2 regions of the Duganella sp. S19_KUP01_CR8 genome follow, and region 2 is predicted to be linked to the other one. Evidence: predicted binding sites of a transcription regulator. Region 2 holds the regulator's gene; the other holds the start of a gene.
The links. The regulator FliA, encoded in region 2, starts transcription of late flagellar genes. The targets are predictions, from matches to a motif close to CTAAAGTTTNNNNNNNNNNNGCCGNTA.
Positions count from the first base shown of each region.

Region 1 (4,225 bases), on a different contig from region 2:
TCCAGTTGTTGTTGGCCTTCAGCACGTCGGACGACACTTCGCGGCTGGCGTGCGCCAGCGCGATCTTGCGTTCCAGTTCGAACACGCGCGCGGCGCGCGCATCCGCGTCGGCGATGCCGGCCAGCTTGAAGGTGGCGGCGATGTGCGCCTGGTACTGGCCGCGCAGCTTTTGCATGGCCGGCTTGGCGTCCAGATAGTAGGCGCGGTCCGGCATGCCCAGTCCACCTTGCAACAGGTAAGGCGTGTAGTGCGTCGAGTCCTTCAAACCTTGCGCGACCCACAGGCCGAACAGGTTTTCGGTGAAGAAATTGGTGGCGTTGAGCGGATCGACATCGGCTTGCAGCGAACCGCCCAGCGCCTCGGCCAACGCGCGCTTGTCGGCTATGGCGGCGATCTTTTGCAGCAGCGGCTGCAACGGCGCCAGGCCCCTGGCCTCGATCCCCGCCTCGTCCATGAAGGCGGCGTAGTAGTCGGCGATTTTCTTCGCCTCGGCGTCGGCCGGCTGCGCCGCCATCGCCTCGATCAATTTGACGATGCGCTGGTTGGTGTCCTCGATCAGCGCATTGCCCACGCCCCAGCCGCTGCGGTCGGCCGGGATCTCGACGCTGTTGAGCCAGTCGGCGTTGACGTAATCAAAAAAATCGTCGCCCGGCAGCACCGCGCTTTTGGCGGCGGCGGTCGATGGGGCGGCGGAGGTCGGCTCGGCGCGCAGCGGCGCGGCCAGCATCAGGGCGGCGCATACGGCGATGCTTAACTTGCTTGCAGATGGGTGCATGGGAGTCCCTTGGTCGTGGATCTGGTTGAATGTCAGGCGTGGTACGCCAGCGTGCACTGTATCGCCGCGGCGCGCCCGGCGATGCGGCTTTGCGACGAACGGCGGATTTGACGGAATAGATGGTAGCAACTCGGCAGAAAAGAGACGCCCGCCCCGCAAAATTGTTTCATTCAACGGGCGAATCGCTATATAGTTAGCCTATAGCAACGCGCTAACAACCCAGGAGATAAATATGAAACTTGATGCCCTGTTCCAGAATCCAACTGCGTTGCCCACCGCGCCTAAAGTCGTGGAAGAGCTGATCAGCAGTTTCGACAAGGCCAGCGTTTCGACCGAAGAGATCGCGAAGAAACTGTCGACGGATCCTGTGCTGAGCGCCAAGCTGCTGCGCCTGGCCAACTCGGCCTACTATCACGTCTCGCGCAGCATCGGCACGGTGGAAGACGCGGTGCTGATGCTTGGCTTCGTGACCGTGCGCACGCTGGTCATCAGCTCCGGCCTGGTCAGCGGCTTCAAGACCGTGCCCGGCCTCGACCTCAAGCAATTCTGGCGCTACAGCCTGCACACCGCGGTGTCGGCCAAGTGGATTGCCAAGAAAACCAAGGAAAACACCGACCTCGCCTTCACCATCGGCATGATGCACGCCATCGGCCAGCTGGTGATCCACTCGGCGATGGCCGAACAGGCGATGGCGCTCGACAAGGTGGCCGGTCCGCTGGATTCGCGCCGCCTGGACGCCGAGCAAACCTCGTTCGGCTTCACCTTCGCCGACGTCGGCGCCGAACTGGCCAAGCGCTGGAAGTTCCCGCTGACCTTCTCGGAAACCATCCTGGCCTTCCCCGAGCCGCACCATAACGGCGAGCTGAACCGCCTGGCCGCCGTGGTCTCGCTGGCAGCGTGGCGCGCCCGCGTCGAGCAGGCCGGCCTGAACGACGACGAAATCGCCGCCTGCTACCCGTCCGACCTGGCCGAGGAACTGGGCCTGGACGACAACGCGCTGATCGACGAAATGCCGTCGCCGGACGAACTGAGCGCCGGCCTGGAAGAGCTGGTCAAATAAGCCAGCTTGTTTTTTAAGTCACGAAAAGCCCCGCATGGGGCTTTTTTTCGACTTTTTTCAAATATTTTTTCAAAACACCCTAAAGTTCCCGTTTAAGGCGACGTTAATCAGGACATGCGGTAATCCGTTTTAACTAGCCAGGGTGAGAACATGACCTCCACCGAAGTCCTCTCGATGTACGAAAATATTGCCGGTTTGACCAATCAAATGGCCGCCGCCGCACGTCTGGGTGATTTCGACGGCCTGAGCCGCCTGGAAGCGCAATGCGCCAGCGAAGCCCGCGCAGCCGGTACCGGCGTACCAGCCCTGAGCGGCGCCCCGCGACTGCGCAAGATCGACCTGCTGAAACAAATCCTGGCCAACGACCGCGCCATCCGCGACGTCACCGAGCCTTGGCTGAACAATGTACCCGGCGTGACGCATCAGTAAAATCCGCAAAAAGATCAAAAGCGCCGAATCCGGCGCTTTTTTTTTGCCCGCTTAAGACGCTCCCCCCCCTTAAAACCCAAAAGGGTCAGACCCCGTACGGGGTCTGACCCTGGTGTGCCGCAGTGCGGGCTTACGCCGCCAACGCCACTTTCAGCGACAACGCAATACCTTGCGCCGCCTTGGTGATCTCATCCAGCGACGGGAAACTCGGCGCGATACGGATATGGCTATCCTTAGGATCGTTACCGTAAGGGAAAGCCGCACCAGCCGGCGTCAGCGTGATGCCCGCTTCCTTGGCCAGCGCCACGGTGCGCTTGGCCGAACCGTCCGGCGTCACCAGATCGATGAAGTAGCCGCCTTGCGGACGGGTCCACGACACGCCCGGCACATCCGCCAGATAGTGCTCGAACTGCGCCAGCACAGCATCGAACTTCGGCTTCAGCAGCAAACGATGCTGTTCCATCAAAGCTTCCACCGTCGCCACATCCTTCAGGAAACGCACATGGCGCAGCTGGTTGATCTTGTCCGGGCCGATGCTGCGGATACCCGCATGCTTGGTCCACCAGGCGATATTGGCCGGCGAGGCAGCCAGCGCGGCGACGCCCGAACCGGCCCAGCTCACCTTCGACGACGACGCGAACACGATCGCGCGGTCCGGGTTGCCGGCCTTGGCGCAGGCGTCCAGGATATTGGCCACTTCCAGTTTTTGCTCGCCCAGATGGTGGAAACGATAAGCGTCGTCCCACATCAGGCGGAAGTCCGGCGCCGCCGTCTTCATCGCCGCCAGGCGGGCCACCACGGCGTCCGAAAACACCACGCCGCCCGGATTGCTGTACTTCGGCACGCACCACATGCCCTTGATGCTGGCATCCTCGGCCACCAGTTTTTCCACCAGATCCATGTCCGGACCGGCTTCGGTCATCGGAATGTTGATCATCTTGATGCCGCGCGCTTCGCAGATGGCGAAGTGGCGGTCGTAGCCTGGCACCGGGCACAGGAAGGTCACCGGCTCGCGCACCCACGGCGCATTGCCAGGCGTGCCGTTGAGCAGGCTGTAGATGATCACGTCATGCATCAGCGACAGGCTGGCGCTGCTGTCGACCACCACTTGCGCGGCAGGCACGTCCAGCAGCTTGCCGAACAGTTCGCGCGCTTCCGGCAGGCCGATGGTGCCGCCGTAGTTGCGGCCATCGGTGCCGTCGGCGGCCTTGTAGCCGTCCAACGACGCCATCAGCGCATTCGACAAATCCAGTTGCTCGGGGGCTGGCTTGCCACGGGACATGTCCAGCTTCAGGCCGAGTTGTTTGAAAGCTTGGTATTGCTCGTGATGCTGAGAAGGGAGATCTACTGCGGTCATAGCGCTCTTTCAGTATGGGGAAGACGGAGGGGGTCGAATACTATACCCCAGATTGCCTGGCCTCGATAAGAGCGTACAGTTATATACTTATTACTGCTGCATCATTGATTCCGGCGTGACTTCGTGCAGCGGCGGCGCCTCCACAGGCGGGTCGCCCTCGCCGGCCGGCTTTTTCTTGCGGAATCCCTGCCAGATTTTCAGCGGCCCGGCGCCGCGTTTCTTGCGCAGGTAGAAGTAGCCGCCAGCGCCCAGCAACAGGGCCAGCACGCCCGCGCCAGCGGCGATCAATGGCATATTGCTGGCAGCCGGTTCTGGCGGTTTTTCCTTTTTGTACTTCAGCTTAGGCAACACGCGCACCTTCTTGACCGGTGCCGACGCCTCCTCAGCGGCGGATGCCGATGCCGAGCCGCCGGACGCCACCGCACTGGCCGCCGCCGCGCTCGCCGCAGAAGCCGATGCTGATGCCGACGCGCCATGCGCTACGGCCGGTACAGCCGCAGCCGCCGTTGCCTGAACCGACGCTGCGTGCACCGCCGAAGCGGCCGCTGCATGCCCAGCCGCAACCCCGCCACTTGCCGCGCCGCCGTGCGCCCCCGCCGATGCA
Region 1 covers NZ_JAQQPR010000019.1:116,924-121,148, forward strand. The annotation lists gene V6M89_RS19750 (M13 family metallopeptidase) at 1-775, opposite strand, end outside; gene V6M89_RS19755 (HDOD domain-containing protein) at 1,008-1,835, shown strand; gene V6M89_RS19760 (flagellar protein FliT) at 1,986-2,264, shown strand; gene V6M89_RS19765 (aminotransferase class I/II-fold pyridoxal phosphate-dependent enzyme) at 2,395-3,621, opposite strand; gene V6M89_RS19770 (type IV pilus assembly protein FimV) at 3,712-4,225, opposite strand, start outside.
Region 1: the regulator FliA is predicted to act here: its motif matches at 1,915-1,941, upstream of V6M89_RS19760 (flagellar protein FliT).

Region 2 (15,649 bases):
CCGGCAGCGCCGGGGCCGCCGGCCGCCGCGATGGCGCGCTGCAATTTGGCGTCCATCAGGCTGGACAGGCCGCCGAAGCTGCCGCCGTTGGCGCCGCTGCTGCGGTCGCCAGCCTCGTTGCCGATCGCCAGCGCCTGCTGGTCGGCGGTCTTGGACAGCTGGCGTATCAGCATGTCCGACAGGCCGATGCCCTTCTTGGCGATATTCTGGCTGGTCTGCTGGTCCAGCATGGTGGTGAACATCTTGGTCTGCTGGCTGTCCAGCATGCCGTCCTGCGGCGTCGCCTCGCGCATGCTCTTCATCATCATGTTGACGAACATGGCTTCGAACTGCGTGGCGGCCGTCTTCAACGCCTCCGGGCTGCCGGCCTTGGCCGACTGGCGCAGGCTGCCCATGTCCTTGAGGTCAAGGGCGAACTTGCTGCTGAGATCGTTGGAGGTGTTTGGACTGGTCATGGCGCGCCTCGCTTAGATGATTTCCAGTTCGGCGCGCAGCGAACCGGCCGCTTTCATCGCCTGCAAAATAGCCAGCAAATCCTGGGGCGTGGCGCCGATGGCGTTGAGCGCCTTGACCACCTCGGCCAGCGAAGCGCCGCCCTTGACCATCATCACCTTGCCGCTGTCGGCCTTGATGCCCACCTGCTGGTTCGGCGCGACCACGGTGCGCCCGCCGGACAGCGGATTGGGCTGGCTGATCTGCGGATCGGCGGTCACCGAGATCGACAGGTTGCCGTGCGAGATGGCGCAGGTGTCGAGCGTGACGGCGCGGTTCATCACCACCGAGCCGGTGCGGGCGTTCATGATGACCTTGGCCGGCTGCTCGGCCGGGTTGACCTGCATGTCCTGCAAGGTGCCGATGAAGCTGACGCGCTGGTCGCTGCTGCTGGGCGACTGCACCCGGATCACGCGGCTGTCCAGCGCGTAGGCGATGCCGGAACCGTATTTGTCGTTGATGGCTTCGACCACGCGGCTGGCGGTGGCGAAGTCGGCGGTGTTCAATTCCAGCTTGATGAAGTTGCCCTCGCCCAGGCTGGAGGCGACCGCGCGCTCGACCGTGGCGCCGGCCGAGATCTTGCCCACGCTGAGGTGGTTGACGGTCAGCGAGCTGCCGCCCGCGCCGCCGGCGGCGACGCCGACGCCGCCCACCAGCACATTGCCCTGGGCCATGCCGTAGACCTGGCCGTCGGCGCCTTTGAGCGGCGTCATCAGCAGCGTGCCGCCGCGCAGGCTCTTGGCGTTGCCCATCGACGAGACCGTGATGTCCAGCGTCTGGCCCGGCTGCGCGAACGGCGGCAGCGACGCCGTCACCATCACGGCGGCGACGTTCTTCAATTGCAGCGAGGTGCCTTGTGGCAGGTTCACGCCCAGCTGCTGCAGCATCGAGACCACGCTCTGCACGGTGAACGGGGTTTGCGTGGTCTGGTCGCCGCTGCCGTCGAGGCCGACAACCAGGCCATAGCCGATCAGCTGATTCTGCCGCACGCCGGCGATGCTGACCAGGTCGCGCAGGCGCTCGGCATGGGCCGGCTGCACCAGCAGCGAGGCCGCCACCAGCAGCAACACCATGACCGCCAGCTTGCACAGGCCGGCCGCGCGGCGCGTGGCTTCGTTGATTTGTTGGGTGCTGTCCATGATAGCCATCAGAAAGGTAACAGGCTTTGGAAGAAGCGCGACGCCATCGACGTCATCTCGGCGCGGTCGATCTGGCTGTTGGTGCGGTACTCGACCTTGGCGTCGGCCACGGCGGTCGACTGCACGGTGTTGCCGGTGGCGATATTGTCGGGGTTGATCATGCCGGAGAAGCGGATGAATTCCACGCCCTTGTTCATCGCCACCTGCTTCTCGCCGGCCACGATCAGGTTGCCGTTGGCCAGCACCTCGACCACGGTCACACCCATGGTGCCGGTGAAGGTGTTGCTGGCCGACTGGTTGTCGCCGTCGGCGTACTTGCTGGCGTTGTTGGCCGACAGCGTGGCGCCGAAGGTCGATTGCAGCGGATGCGGCACGCTGGCGCTGACGCTGCCGGACTTGTTGCCCGAGCTGGCGCCGGCTTTCACGGCCGAGGTTTTCTCGGTGATGACCAGGGTCAGCACATCGCCCACCTGGCGCGCGCGGCGGTCTTCGAAGATCGGACGGAAGGCGGCGTTCTGGTAGATCGCACCGTTGGTCGGCGCCGCCTGCAGCTGGGCGCTGGTCAGCGGACGGGCCGACATCGGCATCTGCACGATGGAGGTCGGCGTGGTCATGCAACCGCTCAGGGCGGTTGCAGCTGCAACGATGGTAATGGCGTATTTCATGATCTATGTCCTTGCAAAAGCATTACATCTGCGACAGCTTGGCCAGCATCTGGTCGGAGGTCGTGATGGCCTTCGAGTTGATTTCATAGGCCCGCTGGGTCTGGATCATATTGACCATCTCCTCGACCACGTTGACGTTCGAGGTTTCCACATAGCCTTGCAGGATGACGCCGGTGCCGTTGGTGCCGGGGGTGTTGGTTTGCGGGTTGCCGGAAGCGCCGGTTTCCACGTACAGGTTCTCGCCCTTCGACTCCAGCCCGGTCGGGTTGATGAAGGTCGACAGCTGGATGCTGCCGATCTGCTGCGGCGCCACCTGGCCCGGCAGCGTGACCGAGACGGTGCCGTCGCGGCCGACGGTGATCGATTGCGCGGTGATCGGGATGGTGATGGCCGGCTGCAGCACGAAGCCGCTGGAGGTGACCATCTGGCCGTTGTTGTCGCGCTGGAAGGAGCCGTCGCGGGTGTAGGCGGTGGTGCCGTCCGGCAGCAGCACGTTGAAGAAGCCGTTGCCGTTGACCATCAGGTCCTTGTCATTGCCGGTCGACTGGGGATTGCCCTGGGTGTGCACCCGTTCGATCGCCACCGGCCGCACGCCGGTACCGAGCTGCATGCCCGACGGCAGGTTGGTCTGCTGCGACGACTGGCCGCCAGGCTGGCGGATGTTCTGGTACAGCAGATCCTCGAACACCGCGCGCGATTTCTTGAAGCCGTTGGTGCTGACGTTGGCCAGGTTGTTGGACGTGACATCGAGCGCGGTCTGTTGCGCTTCCATGCCGGTCTTGGCGATCCACAGTGAACGTATCATGATGCTTCTCCCGTTGCTCGGACGGGAGCCGTCAAAAGCGACAGCTACTCATCCCACGCAACCATTATGCGGGAGAGGTCATCAACTCAAAGCGAGGATCTGGGTGGCTTTTGCGGCGTTATTCTCGGCGTTCTTCAGCAAACTCATTTGCATCTCGAACTGCCTTGCCAGACTGATCATGTTGACCATGGAATCGACCGGATTGACGTTGCTGCCCTCCAGCGCGCCGTCGACCACGCGCACCGCCGGGTCGTTTTCTGCCGGCGTGCCGCTGAGCTGGCGGAACAGGCCGTCGTCGCCGCGCACCAGTCCCTTGGCGTCCGGGTTGACCAGCTTGATCCGCCCCAGCACATTGGCCGGGCCGGGCTTGAAATCGGTGGAGATGGTGCTGACCGTGCCGTCGCCGGCCACCATCACCGTGGTGTCGGGCGGGATGGCGATCGGGCCACCGTCGCCCACCAAGGTCTGGCCGCTGGTGGTTTGCAGCAGGCCGTTCTCGCTGACCTTCAGGCTGCCGTTGCGGGTGTAGGCTTCCGAACCGTCGGCAGACTGCACCGCGATCCAGCCCTGGTCGCGCACCGCGATGTCCAGCGCGCGGCCGGTGGTCTGAATCGGGCCGGCGCGCATGTCCGCGCCCACCGTGGAATTGACCACGAAGGCGCGGGTCTGCAAGCCCTCCGACACCACCGGCACCGCCCGAAACGTATCGAGCTGTGCGCGGAAGCCGGTGGTGGTGGCGTTGGACAGGTTGTTGGCAACGGTGGCTTGCTGATCCATCACGTGCCGCGCACCTGTCATCGCGGTATAAACCAGGCGGTCCATGGCTATCTCCGATTAACGCAGCGCATTAACGCAGGTTCACCAGGGTTTGCAAGATCGAATCCTCGGTCTTGATGGTCTGCGCATTGGCCTGGTAGACGCGTTGCGCGGTGATCATGTTGACCAGTTCGGCCGTCAAATCGACGTTCGACACTTCGACCGAGCTGGCGCGCAAGGAACCCATCGAGCCGGCGTTCGGCACCCCGACCTGCGGCGTGCCCGAAGCCGAGCTTTCCGCCCAGGCGTTGTTGCCCAGCGGGGTCAGGCCGTCGACGCTGGAGAAGTTGGCCATGGCGATCTGGCCCATCGGGCGCGATTTGCCGTTGCTGTACTGGCCCAGGATCACGCCGTTGGCGTCAATGGCGTAACGCTGCCACGAGCCGGCCGAGTAACCGTTCTGCACCGAGCCCAGGTCGTTGGTGACGCTGCCGTACTGGGTGGTCTTGTCGAACGTGGTGGCGACCGTCATCGGCTGCTGGGCGCCGGTGTCCGGGAAGATCGGCAGCTGGATGCTGAACGGCAGCGTTTGCGGGGTCGGCACCATCAAGGCCATCGCCTCAGGGTCCAGCACACCGGTCTTGGTGAACAGCAGCGTACCGGCCTTGACGGCTGGCACGGTGATGGCGGCGGCCAGCTTGGCGTTGATCTGGTCCGGCGTCATGCCGGTGATCGAACCGCTGCTGGTCGGATCGAGCGCCGTGTAGGCGGCGGTCAATGCATCCAGCTGCGCCTGCGAGGCGGCGGCCGGTGGCACGCTGGCGGCCGCCAACATGGACTGGTAGGCGACGCCAGCATAAGCGCCGGCCGCTTGGGCAATGGCGAGCGGGTCCGGCGGGGTGAAGCGCACGGCGTCGTTGTAGACGGTGCGGGCAGCGGCCACGGTCGCATCGCTGTTGATCGCAGCGGCCACGCCACCCGAGACGATTTCCTTGTTGTCGGCCGCCGCGTACACGTCCCAGGTATTGGCGTCGGTCTTGACGTAGTAGGTCGTCATGATGTGCGAGGTGCCCAGGCTGTCGTACACGTTCAGCACGGTCTGCTTGTTGTAGCTGGTCGGATCGCCGGCGTCGAACGGTATCGTGGCCGGCACTTTCTCGGCCGAGCTCAGGTTCAGCTGGAAGTTGGCGGTGCTGGTTTGCACCGGCGTCAGGTCGGACTTGTCCAGGGTCAGCGGGGTTGGCGCGCCCAGCTGGATCACACCGGCCGAGTTCGACAGATAGCCGGTCAGCTGAGCGCCCTGGGCGTTGACCAGTGTGTGGGTGTTATCTTCGTGGAACTGGCCGTTGCGCGAATACTGCACCGCGCCGTTGACCACTTCGCGGAAGAAGCCGCCGCCGTTGATCGAGATGTCCAGCGGATTGTTGCTGGTCTCGATATTCCCCTGGGTGAATTGCTGGGCCAACTTGGCCGTCGTCACACCGATGCCGGGATTGTTGCCCGACACGCCGTTCAGCGAGTTGGCGTACAGGTCGGCAAACTGCGCCTGCGAGCCCTTGAAACCAACCGTGCTGGCGTTGGCGATGTTGTTGCCGATAACGTCCAGCGATTTGGATGCTGCGTTCAGGCCGCTAAGTCCTTGTTGGAACATGGTATTCCCCTATGCTAGGTGTGACGTGTGAACTGCGTTACAAAACTTCTTTGACATCGGACATCGCGAACTGTCCGAGCGAAGTATTCAATTTGACGCCGCCGCTGCCGGTCGACACGCTGGCCACGGCCGCCAGTTGCAGCGCGGTCGAGTCGGTCAGCGTCTTGCCGGCGCTCACCGCCTTGACGGTGAAGGTGTAGGCGCCGGCCGGCGCGGCGGTCTTGCCGTCGGTGGTGCCGTCCCAGGTGATCGGGTAGGTGCCGACGTCGGTGCTCTTCATGCTCATGGTGCGCACCGTGGCACCGCTCTTGTCCTGGATCGAGATCGTCACGCTCTCGGCGGGCGAGGCCAGGTCGATGCCGAACACGCTGCTGCTGGTGCTCTTGCCGGCCTCGTCGGTGCTGGTCGACAGCTGGATGCCGGCGCCCGCCACCAGCACGCCCTTGCCGATCAGGTTGGTGGCGTTCAGCGATTGCGAGGCGGCCTGGTCGGTGCGCAGCGATTCCAGCGTGGCGTTGACCTTGTTGATGCCGGTCACCGTCGACAGCTGGGCCAGCTGGCTGGTCATGGCCGCGTTGTCCATCGGGTTCAGCGGATCCTGGTTCTTCAGCTGCGTGACCAGCAGCTTCATGAACTTGTCCTGGTCCGCGCCGATGTCGTTGGACGCGCTGGTGCTGCTGCTGGTGTTGCTGGTGGTATTGAGCGCGGCCGTCTTGGGCGTGTCGGTCACTGTGCTGATAGTCATGATTGCCTCTTAAGGATTACTGGCCGATGGTCAGGGTTTTGAGCAGCAGCGTCTTGGCCGCGTTCATGGTCTCGACGTTGGTCTGGTAGGACCGCGAGGCCGACAGCATGTTGACCATCTCGTCCACCACGTTCACGTTGGGCATGGTCACATAGCCCTTGTCGTCCGCCATCGGATGCTTGGGGTCGTACATCTGCTTCATCGGCGACTGGTCTTCCACCACCTGCTTGACCCGCACCCCGGTCGAAGAGCCGCCGCCGGTCGGCGTGGTCGCCTCGAACACCACCTGGCGCGCGCGGTAGGCCTCGCCGCTGGCGCTGGTGGCGCTGTCGGCATTGGCCAGGTTGGAGGCCACCACGTTGAGCCGCTGCGCCTGGGCGCTCATGGCCGAACCTGAAACATTGAAAATATTAAACAGCGACATGATCAGTTACCTCCCTGTATCGCCGCCATCATGTTCTTGATCTGGGCGTTGATTGCGGTGATGCCAGCCTCGTAGCGGATGGCGTTGTCGGCGAACTGGTTGCGCTCGACGTCCATGTCGACCGTGTTGCCGTCGACCGCGCCCTGCACCACGCCGCGGTACAGCAGCGGCGTACCGTCCACCATGGTGCTGCCGTCTTGCGGAGGGTTGGGGTAATGCTTGCTGGCGGTGGTCTTCAGCGTGGCGGTGGGACTGGCCTTGTCCAGCGCGGCCTGCATGGCGCTGGAGAAATCGATGTCGCGTGCCTTGTAGTTGGGCGTATCGCCGTTGGCGATGTTCGAGGCGAGCACGCTCTGCCGCTGGGAGCGCAGCCCCAGCGCGGCTTCGTTAAAGCGCAGATAATCGTCGAGTTTCCCAACCATGGCAGCTCCCAATGGACGTACTTGTTATGACAGGATCGATGATACGGAGTTGCTCGCGGTAACCATCGAGCGATAAGCAAGCGCTTTTCCGTTCTATTCAAGGCTTCAAGACCAGGCCGCCAGACTATGATGGCAATATTGAAGGGGACTCTCACACCATGAAACGACTGCTCATCACCGCCGCCCTGCTGGCCCTGCTGCCGGCGGCCCAGGCTCAGGCTCAGCAAGCCGCGCCATTGCGCCAGGACGCGGCCGCGCTCAAGCGCAGCGTCGAACAGTTCCTGCAGGTACAAAGCGGCGGCCTGCCCGGCCAGGTCACGGTCGCCGTCGGCGCCATCGACCCGCGCATGAACCTGGCCGCCTGCCCGGATCCGCAAGCCTTCTTCATGCCCGGCGCGCGCGCCTGGGGCAAGACCACGGTCGGCGTGCGCTGCGTGGCGCCGGCGGCCTGGACGATCTATATCCAGGCCACGGTCAGCGTGGTCGGCGACTACATCGCCAGCGCCGCGCCGCTGGCCCAGGGCCAGGCCATCGAGGCCGGCCAGCTGGTGACCCTGAAGGGCGATCTGACAACATTGCCGGCCGGGATAGCCACCGACATGGGCCAGGTGATCGGCCGCAGCACCAATATTTCACTGCCGCCGGGCACGCCGCTGCGCCTCGATACGCTGCGCAGCAAGCCGGTGGTGCAATCCGGCCAGCTGGTGCGGCTGGTTTCCAGCGGCAACGGTTTCAGCGTGTCGGCCGAGGCGCGCGCCATGAGCACGGCGGGCGACGGCCAGGTAGTCCAGGTAAAAACTTCCGGTGGGCAACAAATCACGGGAATCGCCAAGGCAGGCGGGCTGGTGGAGGTGGCGTTTTGATCGAACGCCACGGGTCTTGAGGCACGGCAACGCTAAAGTTTTGGCGTCAGCCGCCGTTACATACTCAGATCCCGGAGTTTCGTACTCCAACCAGAGAAGGATAGAGCTGTGAAAATTAATGATACATTAAAGAGCACGACCGGCTTGCCGTCGTCGACCCCGGCTTCCACCTCGACTGCGCGCGGCGCAGACAAGGCGGCAGCCCCGGCGACGCCCGCAACGTCCGACAACGTGCGCCTGTCGCCGCAAGGCCAGGCATTGGCGGCCAGTGCGGCCGGCGGCGCCAGCGCGGTGTTCGACACTAAAAAAGTCGAGCGCATCAAGCTGGCAATTGCCGACGGCCAGTTCCAGGTCAACTCGGAAAAAGTAGCGGATGGCTTGCTGGATACAGTCAAGGATCTGCTGCACTCTCGCAAACGATAGGTCTACCATGTCAACCGCTACCCCGCTGAACAGCCTGCGCGAAGAAGAACACATCATGACGACCCTGCTGGACGTCCTGAAGCAGGAGCAGCAACATCTGGTGGCGGCGGAAATCGACGGCCTGACGGCGGTCACCACGAAGAAATCGGCACTGGTCACGCAGATGACCCTGTTGTCGGCCCAGCGCCACCGCGCCCTGGGCAAGGCCGGCTACCCGGCCGAGGAAGCCGGCATGGATGCCTGGGTTGCCGCCAGCGGCGCCGACGCCGCCGAAGCTGCCGTCCTGTGGCAGGCGCTGCAGCACCACGCGCGCGAAGCCAAGGAGCTGAACCGCATCAACGGCATGCTGATCAACAAGCAGATGAACCACACGCAAGGCGCGCTGCAAGCGCTGCGTCCGCAAACGGCGGGCGCGAACAACTTCTACGGCCCTGGCGGCCTGTCTACTTCCCTGCCCCGCAGCCGCGGCTTCCTGGCCGGCTGACTCTTTTACCCCGCACGGCCATGCGGGGTCAGACCCCGTCCGGGGTCTGCCCCCTAAGCGACGCAGCAAGCATATTGCTTAATTATTCGGCGCCTGCGTCGGCACTTCCGTTACCGCATCCGGAATACCGGACAAGATCGTGACCGCCACGCGGCGATTGCGCGCGCGGCCGATCGGGTTGTCGTTCGGCGCCACCGGCACGTTCGAGCTGAAGCCGACCGCCGTCAGGCGTTCCGGCGTCACGCCGGCGTCGATGAATAGCCGCACCACGCTGCTGGCGCGCACCGCCGACAATTCCCAGTTGGACGGGAACAGCGTGTTGCGGATCGGCTGGTTGTCGGTGTGGCCTTCGACCTGCACCTTGTGATCGTCGTTTTTCAGCAGGCCGGCGACGGCGCGCAGCGCTTCGGTCGATTCGTTGGTCAGGCGCGCCTCGCCCGGATCGAACAGCACCGAGGCATTGATCTCGACGCTGACGCCGCGGCTGTTTTGCGTGACCCGCACCTTGCCCTCCTTGACCAGGGGCGCCAGCGTGGACAACAAGTCCTGCGCCAGCTTGGTCATCTGGGTTTTTTCCTTGCGCAGCAATTCGGCGTGGCGCCGCAGGTTGGGATTGGGTATCGGCAGGTTGGGCACTTCGGTGTTGACCGGCTTGGCCGAGCCGGCGCCGCCGAAGGCGTCGCCCAGCGCCACCGACAGCACCTTGTAGCGGCCGATATTGACCACCGAGATCGCGTACATCACCACGAAGAAGGCGAACAGCAGCGTGATGAAGTCGGCGTAGGAGATCAGCCAACGCTCGTGGTTCTCCGGTTCGTCGTCGAACTTCCTGCGGGCGCGCCGGTTCTGCATGTCAGTGTTCCCGCATCAGCGTGGCGATGCGTTCGTCGATGACGCGCGTGTGGTCGCCGGTGGCGATGTCGTAGAACACGGCGGCGGCGATTTCCTGCTGGTGCACCGCCTGCGTGACGATGGCCTTGAGCTTGTTGGCGATCGGGTAGAAGAACAGGTTGGCCAGGCCGACGCCGTAGATCGTCGACACGAAGGCCACGGCGATGCCGGAACCGAGCTTGCTGGGATCGGTGAGGTTTTCCATCACGTGGATCAGGCCCAGCACCGCGCCCAGGATGCCGATGGTGGGCGAATAGCCGGCCGCCGATTCCCAGATGCGCACCGCCTGGCGTTCCTCGGTTTCGTAGGCGGTGATTTCGGTGTCGAGGATCTGGCGCAGCTTGTCGGGGTTGATGCCGTCGACGATCAGGCGCAGGCCCTTGGTGTTGAACTTGTCCTTGGAGGCGAGCATGTAGCGCTCCAGCGACAGCAGGCCGTCGCGGCGCGCCGCCAGGTTCCAGGCGTTGATGTCGCGCGCCAGCAGCACGCGGGTGTCGGCCGGCGGCGCGAACACCAGGCGCAGCATGCGCAGGCCGCGCACGAAGGTCTGGAACTTGGTCTGCAACAGCACCGCGCCGAAAGTGCCGACCACGACGATCGCAAACGCGGCCGGTTGCAGCAGCGAGGATAATTTTCCACCCTCGAGCGTCTGGCCGATGACGATGCCGGCCAGCGCCAGCAGCACCCCGGCTACGCTGGCCCAGTCCAAGACCGCTCCCGAAGTGAGGCGCGCAGACGCGCCACGGCCTGCGTATGCAGCTGCGATACGCGCGATTCCGATACGCCCATCACGGCGCCGATTTCTTTCAAGTTGAGCTCCTCTTCGTAGTACAGCCCCATCAGGATCTTTTCGCGCGGCGGCAGCGCGTCGATGGCGTCGATCACGGCCTGGCGGAAGTCGCCGTCCAGCAGCGAGCGCAGCGGATCGCTCTCCTCGTCCGAGCAGTAACGGTCGAGGAAGCTGTCGTTGCCGTCGTCGTCGTGAAAATCTTCGTAGTACACCAGCTGGTGGCCGCCGCCGTCGGACAGCATTTCCTGATAGTCGGCCAGCGACAGCTTGAGCATCTTGGCCACTTCCGACTCGGTCGGCGGATGGCCGAGGCGCTGTTGCAGCGTGCTCATCGCGGTTTCGATCTTGCGCATGTTCTGGCGCATCGAGCGCGGCAGCCAGTCGCTGTTGCGCAGCTCGTCCAGCATGGCGCCGCGGATGCGCAGCACGGCGTAGGTTTCGAACTGGGCGCCATGGGTGTCCTCGTAACGGCTGATGGCGTCGAGCAGGCCGATCATTCCGGCTTGCACCAGATCGTCGACTTCGACGCTGGGCGGCAGTTTCGCCTTCATGTGGTGGGCCAAGCGCTTCACCAACGGCATGTGCTCCGTCAGTAAAGAATCCTTGTCCACTTTCCCTTTGACCGTGTACATAGCCGTTTATTATTGGTTAAGCGCTAAAATTGTGATGCTCCCTTAACGGAAAGATGGCGAGCCGGCCAGCGCGAAGCGCCCCGCCAGTTGACGAAACGCGACCGAAGCCCCGGCCAGCGGAAACGCATCGACCACCGCACGCCCCAAGCGTGCCGCGCGTTGCAGGTATTCATCCGCCGGCACCGACCCCATCGAAACGAGATTCACCGCCAGGTATCGGCTAGCTGCCTGTGCCATATTATCGTATACCACCTTTGCTTCCGATTCGGAAGCCCCGGTGACCAGAATTCCAAACGGCCGGCGACCCAGCTCCTGGTTCAGGCGCTTGATCATACTGTACGCGGCCTTGATCGAGGTAGCGCTATTCGATACCTGCACCACGATTTCCGAGCTGGCCATGACCGGCACCGGGAAGGCCACGCCGTCGAATTCGCCGTCGACGATGACGATGCCGGTCTGCTTGGCCAGCACGTCGAAGGCCTTGGCCAGGCGGCGCGTCTCGTCCGGGCCGCTGCGCGCCACGCCGCGTGTCATCGACGCCACAGCAAAGCCTTGCGGCACCTGGTGGATCACCTGATTCAGCGCGCACTCCTGGCGCGCCACGTCCAGCAGGCTGGCGCCGCCGTCCACGCCCAGGCGCGAGGCCACGCCGTGGGCGCTGGCGCAGGCGTCCACCAGCAGCACGTCGTTGCCGGCGCGCGCCAGCGAGGCGCCCAGGTTGACCAGCATGGCGCCCTTGTCGTCCTGCGGCGTGGCCGACAGGAAGGTGACGATGCGGGGCTTGGGCCCCGCCAGCATGCGGCGCAGTCCCTCCGCCTGGTCGAAATCGAAATTAGCCAAGGTGCACCTCGCGCATTGCTTGCTCGTGCTGGCCGTTGCTCATCAGCAGAGGCAGTTCGGCGTCCAGGTATTGGGTGTTGACGACATCGCGTTTCAATTTGAAAGCGCGGTCGATCAGGTAGGCCGGATCGGCCAGGTGCAGGTCTTCCGGCACGCGTTGGCCGTTCGACACGTAGAACAGATTGAGTTTTTGGCGGATCACCACGTCCAGCACGTTGCCGATGGCGGCCGCTTCGTCCAGCTTGGTCATGATGCAGCCGGCCAGGCCGCTGCCCTGATAGGCGCGCACCACTTCGTTCAGGGTTTCCTGGGTGGCCGTGGCGTTCAGACACAGCAGGCGCTTGACGTCGGAACCGGCGCCTTGCAGCATCGACACCTGTTCGGTGACCATCTGGTCGCGCTGGCTGACGCCGACCGTGTCGATCAGCACCGTGTGCTTGTTCTTCAATTCCTTGAGGGCGATGCGCAGGTCGGCTTCGTCCTTGACCGAGTGCACCATCACGCCGAGGATCTTGCCGTAGATGCGCAGCTGTTCGTGGGCGCCGATACGGTAGGCGTCGGTGGTGATCAGGGCCAGCTTGTCCGGGCCGTGGCGCATCACGCAGCGCGCGGCCAGCTTGGCGGTGCTGGTGGTCTTGCCGACGCCGGTCGGGCCGACCAGCGCGAACACGCCGCCCTGCTCGATCAGCGCATCTTCGTTGGCCATGGTTTGCAGGTTGCGGGTCAGGACGTTCTTGATCCAGCGCAGGCTGTCGGCGGCGTCGCGGTTGGCCGGCAGTTTTTCGATCAGGTAGCGCGCCAGGCTGGCCGAGAAACCGGCCGCCAGCATCTCGCGCAGCACGGCGGCTTTCTGCGGCTCGCGCGCTTGCGTGGTGCCCCAGGAGATTTCGGCCAGCTGGGTTTCCATCATGCCGCGCATGGCGCGGATTTCGCTCATCATGCCCTGCATTTCGGCGGCGGCGTTTTGCTTGGCGCTGGCGACGGCGGCGCTGACCATGGCGGCGATCTGGTCGACGTCCAGCGCGGCCTTGGCCTGAACCTGGGCCGGCGCCGGCGCGGCGGCTGCGGCCTTGGTGACGCTGGCGAACGACGAGGCGGACGCCACTACGCGGCGCACCGGTTGCGCTGGCAGGGCGGCTGGCGCCGGGGTTGGCGTTGGGGTATGCGATCCGAAGCGCGGCTCCATGCGCTGTTCCAGGCGCGGCTCATGACGCTGATCGGCGCCGCCTTGCGACACGGCGGTGCCCAGGTCGAGCGACGGCGCCGGTTCGGCCATCGGCGAGTGCGGCGCCGGCATGGCCAGCGAGGCGGCATCGTCGTTGGCGAGGGCGAGGATTTCAACACCGCCATCGGCCTGGCGGTTGGACAGGATCACGGCGTCTGGGCCGAGCGATTCGCGCACTTTGCGCAGCGCCTCGCGGGAAGTCGGTGCGGTAAATTTTTTGACGTTCATGGCCGGCTCTCAGGAGTCTAAGTCGAGCAGTGCGTCTTCCGGATGAGACGCCTTTACTCTGACAGTGCCATTATTGACGATGCACTCTGGAAACGATCCGACGAACAGGGGGGCAAATGGGCCGCATTTCGCCATTGCGGCCGAGGCGGCTTAGTTATCGCGGAAAACCTCATCCAGTGTAGCGGCGCTGACGAAGTTTTTAGCCCAGGCCAGCAGCTGGGACACATCGGCTGCGGCGAGCCGGGCGCGGACAATGACATCAAGTTCGCCGAAGCGCTGTTGCAGCATTTCGGTCAGCAGGGCGCACTGTCCTTCTTGTCGTCCTTCTTGTCGCCCTTCTTGTCGTCCTTCTTGTCGTCCTTCTTGTCGTCCTTCTTGTCGTCCTTCTTGTCGCCCTTCTTGTCGCCCTTCTTTCCGTCCTTCGTGCAGCCCTATTTCCAGTCCTAGCTTGTGTCCGCGCTCCATGCAAAAGCGCTCCATAGAGGATACGTAAGGCATAGCCCGCCTCCTTTCCAATTGCAAAGCCACATAGGTCAACCGGACCTCCAACGCTTGCGGCAAGCGCATGATCCAGTCGATCACCCGATATAAATTAATAATACGCTGCCTGTCCCAATCGCGCTGGTACAGAAGCTTGGTAAGCCTCAATTTGGCGATGCGGCGCCGATGCGCATTGCCCTTGGTCTGCCGCGCCAGCAAGTGCGCCACGGTCACCAACGCAAACGGATTCTCGTGCCGCAGCAGCTCATCGATGTGATCAACAAAGTCCAGCAGCTTGGCAACCGGGAATTCTATCCCCATCGCACAGCCTAGCAGGCGATAACCAAAAGACGACGGCCGCCAACGCCTGCCGCTATCGGTCAGCAAGGCCAGGCTGGCGACAGGGCGGCGGTAGCGGTCATAAACACGATAATTGTAGACAAACATGCGCTCCGCAAAGCTGGCCTCGCGCCAGCCCTGCACTTCCAGATGCACCAGCAACCACTGTTCAGGACCGTCGAGCAGATACACGCTGACCAGTTTGTCCAGCAAACGCTTACCGAGTTCGGCATCGCGAGCCAGCGCGGAAAATTCCTGGTCGAGAAAAGTATGTGGCCGCGACCAGTCGATCGCGGCATGCGCAAGGGGGAAGTAAAACGCCATGAACTCCGGAAAATGCTGCATGAGCACTTCCTTCCACGGCGTATCGAAATCGTCGTCATCCATGCGAGCAGTCTAGGCCGCCCGCATGGATGCATGCGCGATCCGCTCAAACTTATGCCGGCTGCTGGCCCACCAGCGCCGTCACGCGGATGGTCTTGGTCTCCGGGATCTCGGCATGCGACAGCACCTTCAGTTGCGGCAAGGCGCGGCGCAGGAAACGCGACAGCAAGGCCCGCAGCGGCCCCGGCACCAGCAGCACCGGCGTCAAGCCCAGCGCCTCCTGCTGCTGCGCCGCCGCCTGCGCCTGTTGGGCGATGGTGTCGGCCAGTCCAGGCTCGATGCCGGCGCCGTCCGGACCGCTGGCCGCCAGCGCCTGCATCAGCAAGCGTTCCAGCCGATTATCCAGGGTCATCACCGACAACTCGCTGGCGCCGGGGAACAGCTGCTGCACGATGGCGCGGCCCAGCGAGATACGCACCAGCGCGGTCAGGTCGCTTGGATCCTGCGTGTGCACCGCGTGCTCGGCCAGCGTCTCGATGATGGAGCGCATGTCGCGGATGTGCACGCCTTCCATCAGCAGGTTCTGCAACACCTTCTGCAGGGTCGACAGCGACACCATCTTCGGCACCAGGTCTTCCACCAGCTTGGGCGCATCCTTGCCCAGGTGGTCCAGCAGCGACTGCACCTCGGCCCGGCCCAGCAGCTCGGAAGCGTGGGTGGTGATCAGGTGATTCAGATGCGTCGCCACCACCGTGCCGGCGTCGACCACCGTGTAGCCCATGCCCTGCGCCTGGTCGCGCAGATTGGCGTCGATCCAGGTGGCGGGCAGGCCGAAGGCCGGATCGGTGGTCGCCATGCCCGGCAAGGTGCCGCTGGCCATGCCCGGATTGATCGCCAGGAACTGGCCGTTGAAGGCCTCGCCCGTGCCCACTTCCACCCCCTTGAGCGTGATGCGGTAGGCCGACGGCTTCAACTCCAGGTTGTCGCGGATGTGCACCGGCGGCGCCAGGAAACCCACCTCCTGCGCGAAC
Region 2 covers NZ_JAQQPR010000008.1:17,743-33,391, forward strand. The annotation lists gene flgJ (flagellar assembly peptidoglycan hydrolase FlgJ) at 1-455, opposite strand, end outside; gene V6M89_RS09940 (flagellar basal body P-ring protein FlgI) at 468-1,640, opposite strand; gene V6M89_RS09945 (flagellar basal body L-ring protein FlgH) at 1,640-2,296, opposite strand; gene flgG (flagellar basal-body rod protein FlgG) at 2,319-3,101, opposite strand; gene flgF (flagellar basal-body rod protein FlgF) at 3,183-3,923, opposite strand; gene V6M89_RS09960 (flagellar hook protein FlgE) at 3,949-5,508, opposite strand; gene V6M89_RS09965 (flagellar hook assembly protein FlgD) at 5,546-6,253, opposite strand; gene flgC (flagellar basal body rod protein FlgC) at 6,270-6,677, opposite strand; gene flgB (flagellar basal body rod protein FlgB) at 6,680-7,099, opposite strand; gene flgA (flagellar basal body P-ring formation chaperone FlgA) at 7,258-7,962, shown strand; gene flgM (flagellar biosynthesis anti-sigma factor FlgM) at 8,071-8,385, shown strand; gene V6M89_RS09990 (flagella synthesis protein FlgN) at 8,393-8,869, shown strand; gene motD (flagellar motor protein MotD) at 8,948-9,721, opposite strand; gene V6M89_RS10000 (flagellar motor protein) at 9,723-10,469, opposite strand; gene V6M89_RS10005 (RNA polymerase sigma factor FliA) at 10,451-11,182, opposite strand; gene V6M89_RS10010 (MinD/ParA family ATP-binding protein) at 11,225-12,022, opposite strand; gene flhF (flagellar biosynthesis protein FlhF) at 12,015-13,475, opposite strand; gene V6M89_RS10020 (transposase) at 13,626-14,681, opposite strand; gene flhA (flagellar biosynthesis protein FlhA) at 14,731-15,649, opposite strand, start outside.